Variovorax sp. PBL-E5: one gene and its partner. The protein of the gene in region 1 interacts with the protein of each later gene in a pairwise test. Links are inferred from orthologs where the notes say so. Each region holds a gene or a part of one and is shown in the gene's direction. Other genes may lie near its edges.

Region 1 (3,688 bases):
GGCTTGACGTCGAACTTGACGTTGTTGGCGATCAGGTCGCCGATCAGGCCGCGATCGAGGTAGGTGGCGGTCGTGCGGATCTTGCGGTCGTCGGTGGTGATGGCGACGATCTCGCTGCCGCTCTGACCTTCCTGGATCGTGGCGCTCTTGATGCGGTTGCCGCGGACTTCCTCGAGGAAGTCGGAGTAGCCGATATTGCCTGCACCGGCCGTCCCGCGAGTGTCGAACTGCTTGAACACAGTGAACAACACCATCGCAATGACGAGCCAGACGGCAACCTTGGAAAACCACTGATTGTTCAAACGAAGCTCCAGTCGAAGGCGCGTTGCATCGAAAAAAGAAAACGCGCTGAGGGCACGCAATTGGCACCCATTTTAGGCTTTTCAACCTGCGAAACGTGGCAATTTTCCGTGAGCGGCCATAGGGGCCGAGCGGTTTTAGGCCGAATTGGCGAAATCGCGCCGGCGTATCAATTCGTATCCGCCCTTTTGATTCCCATGCCCACCATGAAGGTCTCGGACGATTTGTCGCGCGAGGCCTTGGGCTTCATCGGCTTGACGACGCGGAAGTTGTCCTTGAAAAGCTTCGTCAGCTCGCTGTAGCCGCTGCCATGGAACAGCTTGGCGACCAGTGCGCCTTCAGGCTTCATGTGGTGCTGCGCAAAGTCGATCGCAAGCTCCACCAGGTGCGCGATGCGTGCCGCGTCGGCCGATTCGATGCCCGAGAGGTTGGGCGCCATGTCGGAAACCACCACATCGGCGAGCCGGCCACCCATGGCGCGCTCGAGCCGCTCCAGCACCTCGGCCTCGCGGAAATCGCCCTGAAGAAAAAGCACGCCCTCGATCGGCTCCATCGGCAGCATGTCCAGCGCGATGATCGTGCCCGCGAGTTCGCCGACCGCCGCACCCGTCGGCGACAGCCTGCGCCGCACATACTGGCTCCAGGCGCCCGGCGTCGAGCCCAGATCGATCACCAGCTGTCCGGGCTTGATCAGGCCCAGCGTCTCATCGATCTCCTTGAGCTTGTAGGCGGCGCGCGCCCGATAACCCTCCCGCGTGGCCAGTTTCACATACGGGTCGTTGATGTGGTCATGCAGCCATGCCTTGTTGACCTTCTTGCTTTTCGGTTTGGGGTTCATTGACACTCGATAATACGGGGATGCCCGCCATTCAACTGACCCCCGCGCAGCGCAAGGTGCACCGCTCCGAAGCGCACCATCTGGATCCGATCGTCATGATCGGCGGCGACGGACTGACGCCGGCCGTCAAGAAGGAGACCGATGCCGCCCTCAAGGCCCACGGCCTGATCAAGGTGCGCGTCTTTTCCGACGACCGGACGGCACGCGAAGCCATGCTGCAGACGCTCGCCGACGAACTGGACGCCGCGCCGATCCAGCACATCGGCAAGCTGCTGGTCCTCTGGCGGCCGGTGCCCGACAAGGAACGCGCCGTCGACGAGGACCGCATGCCCGGCCCGCGCGACGTCAAGGTGCTCAAATACAGCAAACGCGGCGGCCAGCGCCCCGAGATCAAGACCCTGCGCGTGCTCGGCAACCAGCGGCTCACGCCGGGCGGCACCGTCAAGCGCGCCAAGGCCAAGAGGCCGCTGTCGGTCAAGAAGCGCCGACAGGCCGACTGACAGTGACGGCCGTGGAGACGAAGCCTGGGGTTGCGCCAGCGACCCGGCACGTGCTGTGCATGAAGTGGGGCACCAAGTACGGCCCCGACTACGTCAATCGCCTCTATGCGATGGTGCGGCGCCATCTGAGCGGCGAATTCAGCTTCGTCTGCCTGACCGACGACAGCGAAGGCATCCGCAGCGAGGTCCGCTGTTTCCCGATTCCGCCGCTCGACCTGGAACTCGCGCCGGGACAGGTGGACCGCGCATGGAAGAAGCTCACCACCTTCGAGCAGGACCTGCACGGCCTGCGCGGCACGGCGCTCTTCGTCGACCTCGACGTGGTCGTGGTCGGCAGCCTCGATGCCTTCTTCGAGCAGCCCGGCGAATTCCTGATCATCCACGACTACGAACGGCCCTGGCGCCGCCGCCGCATCACGGGGAACTCCTCGGTCTATCGCTTCGAGCTGGGTGCGCATCCCGACGTGCTGGCGCATTTCCGCGCGAACATGGACGCGGTGCAGGCGCAGTACCGCAACGAGCAGACCTACCTGTCGGACTTCATGTACCGCAAGGGGCAGCTCGCCTACTGGCCCGAAGCGTGGTGCCCGAGCTTCAAGTACCACGGCATCCCGACCTGGCCCACCAACTACTGGCGCGAACCCTTCGTGCCGCCGGATGCGCGCATCGTGGTCTTTCACGGGGAATGCAATCCGCCGGACGCGCTGGCGGGCCGGCGCAACCGGCGCTTTCGCTTCATCCGGCCGGCGCGCTGGATCACCCAGTTCTGGAAGGCCTGATCAGGCAGTCCGGCGGCCCATCCGCCACAAGAGAATGCCCGCACAGACCCATTGGCCCAAGTACATGCCGCTGCCGAGGCCATGCCAGAGCCTGAGGTTCTCGCGCGCGAGGATGTGAGGTGCCACCGCATACTGCTGCAGCAGGGCCAGCAGCAGCGCGATCACGGTCAGGGAAATCGTGGTGCGCGCAGGGCCATCGATGGATGCGCCGGCGCCGGCCCGGGCGTGGACCAGCAGCACCAGCCCGCAGCCGAGTGCGATCCAGGTCTGCGCGGCGAACAGCTCGCCAGCGAAATTACCCGCGACGACCGGGTTGCCGAGGCGCGCGAACAGCATCGGCACCACCAAAAGGCGGCCAGCATCAGCGCGATCCGAGCCTTCATGCGCTCTCCGTCAGAGGTAGCTGACCTTGACGATCTCGTAGTGCTTCACGCCGCCGGGCGCCTGCACCTCGGCGGTATCGCCCTCCTCCTTGCCGATCAGCGCGCGCGCGATCGGGCTGGACACGTTGATGAGCCCAAGCTTCAGGTCGGCCTCGTCCTCGCCCACGATCTGGTATTTGACCGCTTCACCGGTCTTCTCTTCCTCGAGCTCGACCGTGGAACCGAAGACGACCTTGCCGCCCGCATCGAGCCCGGACGGATCGATGATCTGAGCGGCCGACAGCTTGCCTTCGATGTCCTGGATGCGGCCCTCGATGAAGCCCTGACGGTCCTTGGCGACCTCGTACTCGGCGTTCTCGCTGAGGTCACCCTGGGCCCGGGCTTCAGCGATCGAGTTGATCACCCACGGCCGATCGACGGTCTTGAGCCGGTGAAGTTCTTCGCGCAGCTTCTCTGCGCCGCGCTTGGTGATGGGAATGGTTGCCACGTTGTTTGCTCCATAAAGCGAAACCGCCGAACGATGCCGTTCGGCGGTCGAAGGGAGAGAAGATCAGACGAGCGAGCGTCCGGTCAGCCGGCTCAGGATGGCGAGCGGGCTCGAATCCGGATTGTATTGCCTTGCGGCGGGCAGGTGCAGCGTCTGCTCGAGCATGTACTGCCCGGACATCACGGCGTGCGAGGTCTGGTCCGAGAAACACACCCACACCGAGCCCGCGGGAAAGGGCACGGTCTCCTGCTCGGCGCTCTTCTGGTAATCGAGGTCCGACTTCATGCCATCGTGCAGCTGGAGCATCAGATGGTCGTACTCGCTGCGCAGCGACTTGGTCACGCGCAGCGCGCGCAGCAGCCGGGCCTGGATGCGCGAGTAAGGCTTGGCGCGCGGCAGGA
Region 2 (3,685 bases), 460 kb from region 1 along the record:
CAGCGTCGCAGCGGCGCGGGTGGTGGAAAGCTTCCAGCCGGTCTCGTCATGCAGCGACACGCCTTGTGCCACCAGTTGCGCGCTGATACGACGCGTCAGCGCGCGGTCCGTGGCCACCAGCGCCACCGGCGCGCGGCCCTCGGCCAGATGCCGCAGCACGCAGGCCGCGGCGCGCTCGGCCTCGTCCTCGGGGTCGGCCGCGGGATGCAGGGCCACGGTGCAGCCCGGGGCTTGCAGCGTCGCGAGCTGCAAATGGACGACGCGATCGTCGAGCAACGCGCAGAGCTTGCGGGTCAGCGGATCGCTCTGCAGGCCATCGAGCACGATCAGCTGGTCGACCTGCGCCAGCACGGGGTCGGTGAGCAGCACGTCCGTCGCGTAGCCCGAGTTGGTGGCCCATGCGAGCGCGATGCCGTTCAGCGCGCTCTCGATGTCGAACCATTCCGAGCCCTTGCCCGCTTCGATGACACCGCGCGCCTGCAAGGCCCAATCCGCACGTTCGTGCGGGCGTTCGGCCGCGGCCAGTGGCGCGAGCTGCAGGGCGATCTCGACCAGCCGGCCCGCCAATGCGATGCGCGAGGCTGCGAAACCCGCGCGGCCCAGCAGCGACTGTGCGGTGAGCAGATCGCGCGCTGTGTCGAAGGCGATGTCGTCGGCGCCCGGCGCGAAGCCGCCCGCACTGCGCGCCCAGTTGCGCGTGGTCTCGAAGCGCGGCGCGAACCCCGGCGCGCCGTGCGCGGCCCACAGCGCCCTTGCCGTCTGTATCAATTGACCGTAGGGCACGACCACCACGGTGCGTGCCGCGTGCAGCCGGCGCTCGGCCAGGAGGCGCGAAATCCGCGCGACGAGACCCTCGGCCGGATCGCACCACAGCGCGTGCGCGGGATGGCGCTCAGAAGGATTCATCGGGTGTTCTCGCAGGGCTTTGGCTATCGCGGCGATAGCGTCCGCGCCGACCACGCCGGCACTTGGTTTCTGTCACAATGACCTGCACTTTAGCTGCACCACCACTCAGCGCAGAAGGATTCATCCAATGGCCAGCGAACTCATCAAACACATCTCCGATTCCTCTTTCGAAGCCGACGTCCTCAAGTCGGGCAAGCCTGTGCTCGTGGACTACTGGGCCGAATGGTGCGGCCCCTGCAAGATGATCGCGCCGATCCTCGACGAGGTATCGAACACGTATGAAGGCAAGCTGCAGATCGCGAAGATGAACGTGGATGAAAACCGCGACATCCCCGCCAAGTTCGGCATCCGCGGCATTCCGACGCTGATGCTGTTCAAGGACGGTCAACTGGCGGCCACCAAGGTCGGTGCCATGAGCAAGGCCCAGCTCACCGCCTTCATCGATCAGCAACTCGCCTGAGGCCAGGACGCCTGCTGCCGGCGCGCAACGCGCCGGCAGCATTCTCTTTTTTCCTGTCATAATCCTGCGCAGATCACCGGCTCTTTCTGGGACCCGGTTCGAGTTCCCCGGTTTGTGAGGCATTTCTCGCCTCATTCCAAGCCTCCCCCTCCTGGTTTTCTAGATTTCCCCGCACGGGGTCATTCCATGCACTTAAACGAACTCAAGGCACTGCACGTGTCTGAAGTCTTCAAACAGGCTGAAGCACTCGAGATCGAAAACACCGGCCGCATGCGCAAGCAAGAGCTGATGTTCGCGATCATCAAGAAGCGCGCCAAGGCCGGCGAGCAGGTCTTTGCCGACGGTGTGCTGGAGATCCTGCCCGACGGCTTCGGCTTCCTGCGCAGCCCCGACACCAGCTTCACCGCCAGCACCGACGACATCTACATCAGCCCCAGCCAGGTGCGCCGCTTCAATCTGCACACCGGCGACATGATCGAGGGCGAGGTGCGCATCCCGAAGGACGGCGAGCGCTACTTCGCGCTGACCAAGCTCGACAAGGTCAACGACGGCCTGCCGGAGAACAACAAGCACAAGGTGATGTTCGAGAACCTCACGCCGCTGTTCCCGAAGGAGCAGATGAAGCTCGAGCGCGACGGCTTCAAGGGCGAAGAGAACATCACCGGCCGCATCATCGACATCATCGCGCCGATCGGCAGAGGCCAGCGCGCGCTGCTGGTGGCGCCGCCCAAGAGCGGCAAGACGGTCATGATGCAGCACATCGCACATGCGATCAGCGCCAACTATCCCGAGGTGCACATGATGGTGCTGCTCGTGGACGAGCGGCCCGAGGAAGTGACCGAGATGCAGCGCACCGTGAAGGGCGAGGTCATTGCCTCGACCTTCGACGAACCCGCCGCGCGCCACGTGCATGTGGCCGAGATGGTGATCGAGCGCGCCAAGCGCCTGGTCGAACTCAAGAAGGACGTGGTGATCCTGCTCGACTCGATCACCCGCCTCGCCCGCGCCTACAACAACGTCGTGCCCTCGTCGGGCAAGGTGCTCACGGGCGGTGTGGATTCGAATGCGCTGCAACGCCCCAAGCGCTTCCTCGGTGCCGCGCGCAACGTCGAAGAAGGCGGCTCGCTCACCATCATCGGCACCGCGCTGATCGACACCGGCAGCCGCATGGACGAAGTGATCTTCGAAGAGTTCAAGGGCACCGGCAACTCCGAAATCCACCTCGACCGCCGTCTCTACGAGAAGCGCGTGTTCCCCTCGATCCAGCTCAACCGCAGCGGCACGCGCCGCGAAGAGCTGCTGCTGGCGCCCGAGATCCTGCAGAAGACCCGCATCCTGCGCCAGCTCATGTACAACATGGACGAGATCGAGTCGATGGAACTCATGCTCAAGAACATGAAGGCGACCAAGACCAATGTCGAGTTCTTCGACATGATGAGACGAGGAGGCTGACCCCCAGGCTTGCCCACTTCGTGTGGCCGCCCACCCCCTTTCAGGGGGCAACGCCGGCGGACCGGCAGAGCCGGATCCGCGGCGTTTCACGAAGGGGCTTCGCGCTTTGCTTGCCTTGGACGCCGCGCGCTCAGTGCGTCGCGAGAGCCTTGCCTTCGGCGGCGCTTTGGCGGCCGAGGTCTAGCAGTTCCATGAGTTCGACGGCCTGCTCCGGGGGTACGGGGTTCGGGGCCTTGCCGAGAATGGCGTCGCGCACCGCGGCGTAGTAGCTCGCGTAGTTGCCGGGCCGCGTCGGCAGCGCCCGTTGCTGCGCACTGCCGTCGTCCGCGTGCAGGGTGAGTTCACCGTCGAGGCCATCGACGCCCCATCCCTCGCCACCAGGGCGTCGTCCGGCGCGCAGTGCGTCTTCCTGCGGATCGACACCATGCTTGACATAGCTGCCGCGCGTGCCGTGCAGGATGTAGCGCGGGGCCGCGTGTGCAGCCAGCGTGGTCGAATGCAGCACGACACGCAGCGGCGCGTGCGGGCCGACCTCGTAGCGCAAGACCGCGTGGAAGTAGTCGTCGACCAGCGCCCCGTCGCGCAGCACGGCGGTGTCGAGCTGCAAGGTGTCGGGCCGGCCGAACAGCTGGATGGCTTGATCGACCAGGTGCGCACCCAGGTCGACCCACAGTCCCGCGCCCGGCACGGCCTGCTCCCGCCAACGGTCGCGCACCTGCGGCCGGAAGCGATCGAAATGCGACTCGAGATACACCGGACGCCCGAGCTCGCCGCCCGCGAGCACGTCGCGCAACGTCAGAAAGTCCGCGTCGAAGCGGCGGTTCTGGTAGACCGACAGCAGGCGATCGTGGCGCAGCGCCAGCGCCG

What was found.
Region 2: the proteins of WDLP6_RS12455 (region 1) and rho interact in binary tests that used the Escherichia coli proteins (3 or more experiments, as listed by UniProt). The link is inferred for Variovorax sp. PBL-E5 from one-to-one orthologs.

What each region holds. Positions count from the first base shown.
Region 1 is NZ_LR594671.1:2,554,452-2,558,139, reverse strand. The notes cover bases 1-2,898. They hold WDLP6_RS12455 (YhbY family RNA-binding protein), read left to right. Parts: upstream 1-1,158; coding sequence 1,159-1,638; downstream 1,639-2,898. Other genes in these bases: greA (transcription elongation factor GreA), read right to left, coding at 2,811-2,898; WDLP6_RS12445 (DUF4149 domain-containing protein), read right to left, coding at 2,418-2,753; WDLP6_RS12450 (glycosyltransferase), read left to right, coding at 1,698-2,417; WDLP6_RS12460 (RlmE family RNA methyltransferase), read right to left, coding at 470-1,138; ftsH (ATP-dependent zinc metalloprotease FtsH), read right to left, coding at 1-302. In the rest of the region: more of greA, read right to left, coding at 2,899-3,287; WDLP6_RS12435 (Kdo hydroxylase family protein), read right to left, coding at 3,351-3,688.
Region 2 is NZ_LR594671.1:3,016,089-3,019,773, forward strand. The notes cover bases 792-3,685. They hold rho (transcription termination factor Rho), read left to right. Parts: upstream 792-1,552; coding sequence 1,553-2,818; downstream 2,819-3,685. Other genes in these bases: WDLP6_RS14675 (PD-(D/E)XK nuclease family protein), read right to left, coding at 792-906; trxA (thioredoxin TrxA), read left to right, coding at 1,034-1,366; WDLP6_RS14690 (oxidoreductase), read right to left, coding at 2,949-3,685. Also shown: more of WDLP6_RS14675, read right to left, coding at 1-791. UniProt on the Escherichia coli protein: Facilitates transcription termination by a mechanism that involves Rho binding to the nascent RNA, activation of Rho's RNA-dependent ATPase activity, and release of the mRNA from the DNA template.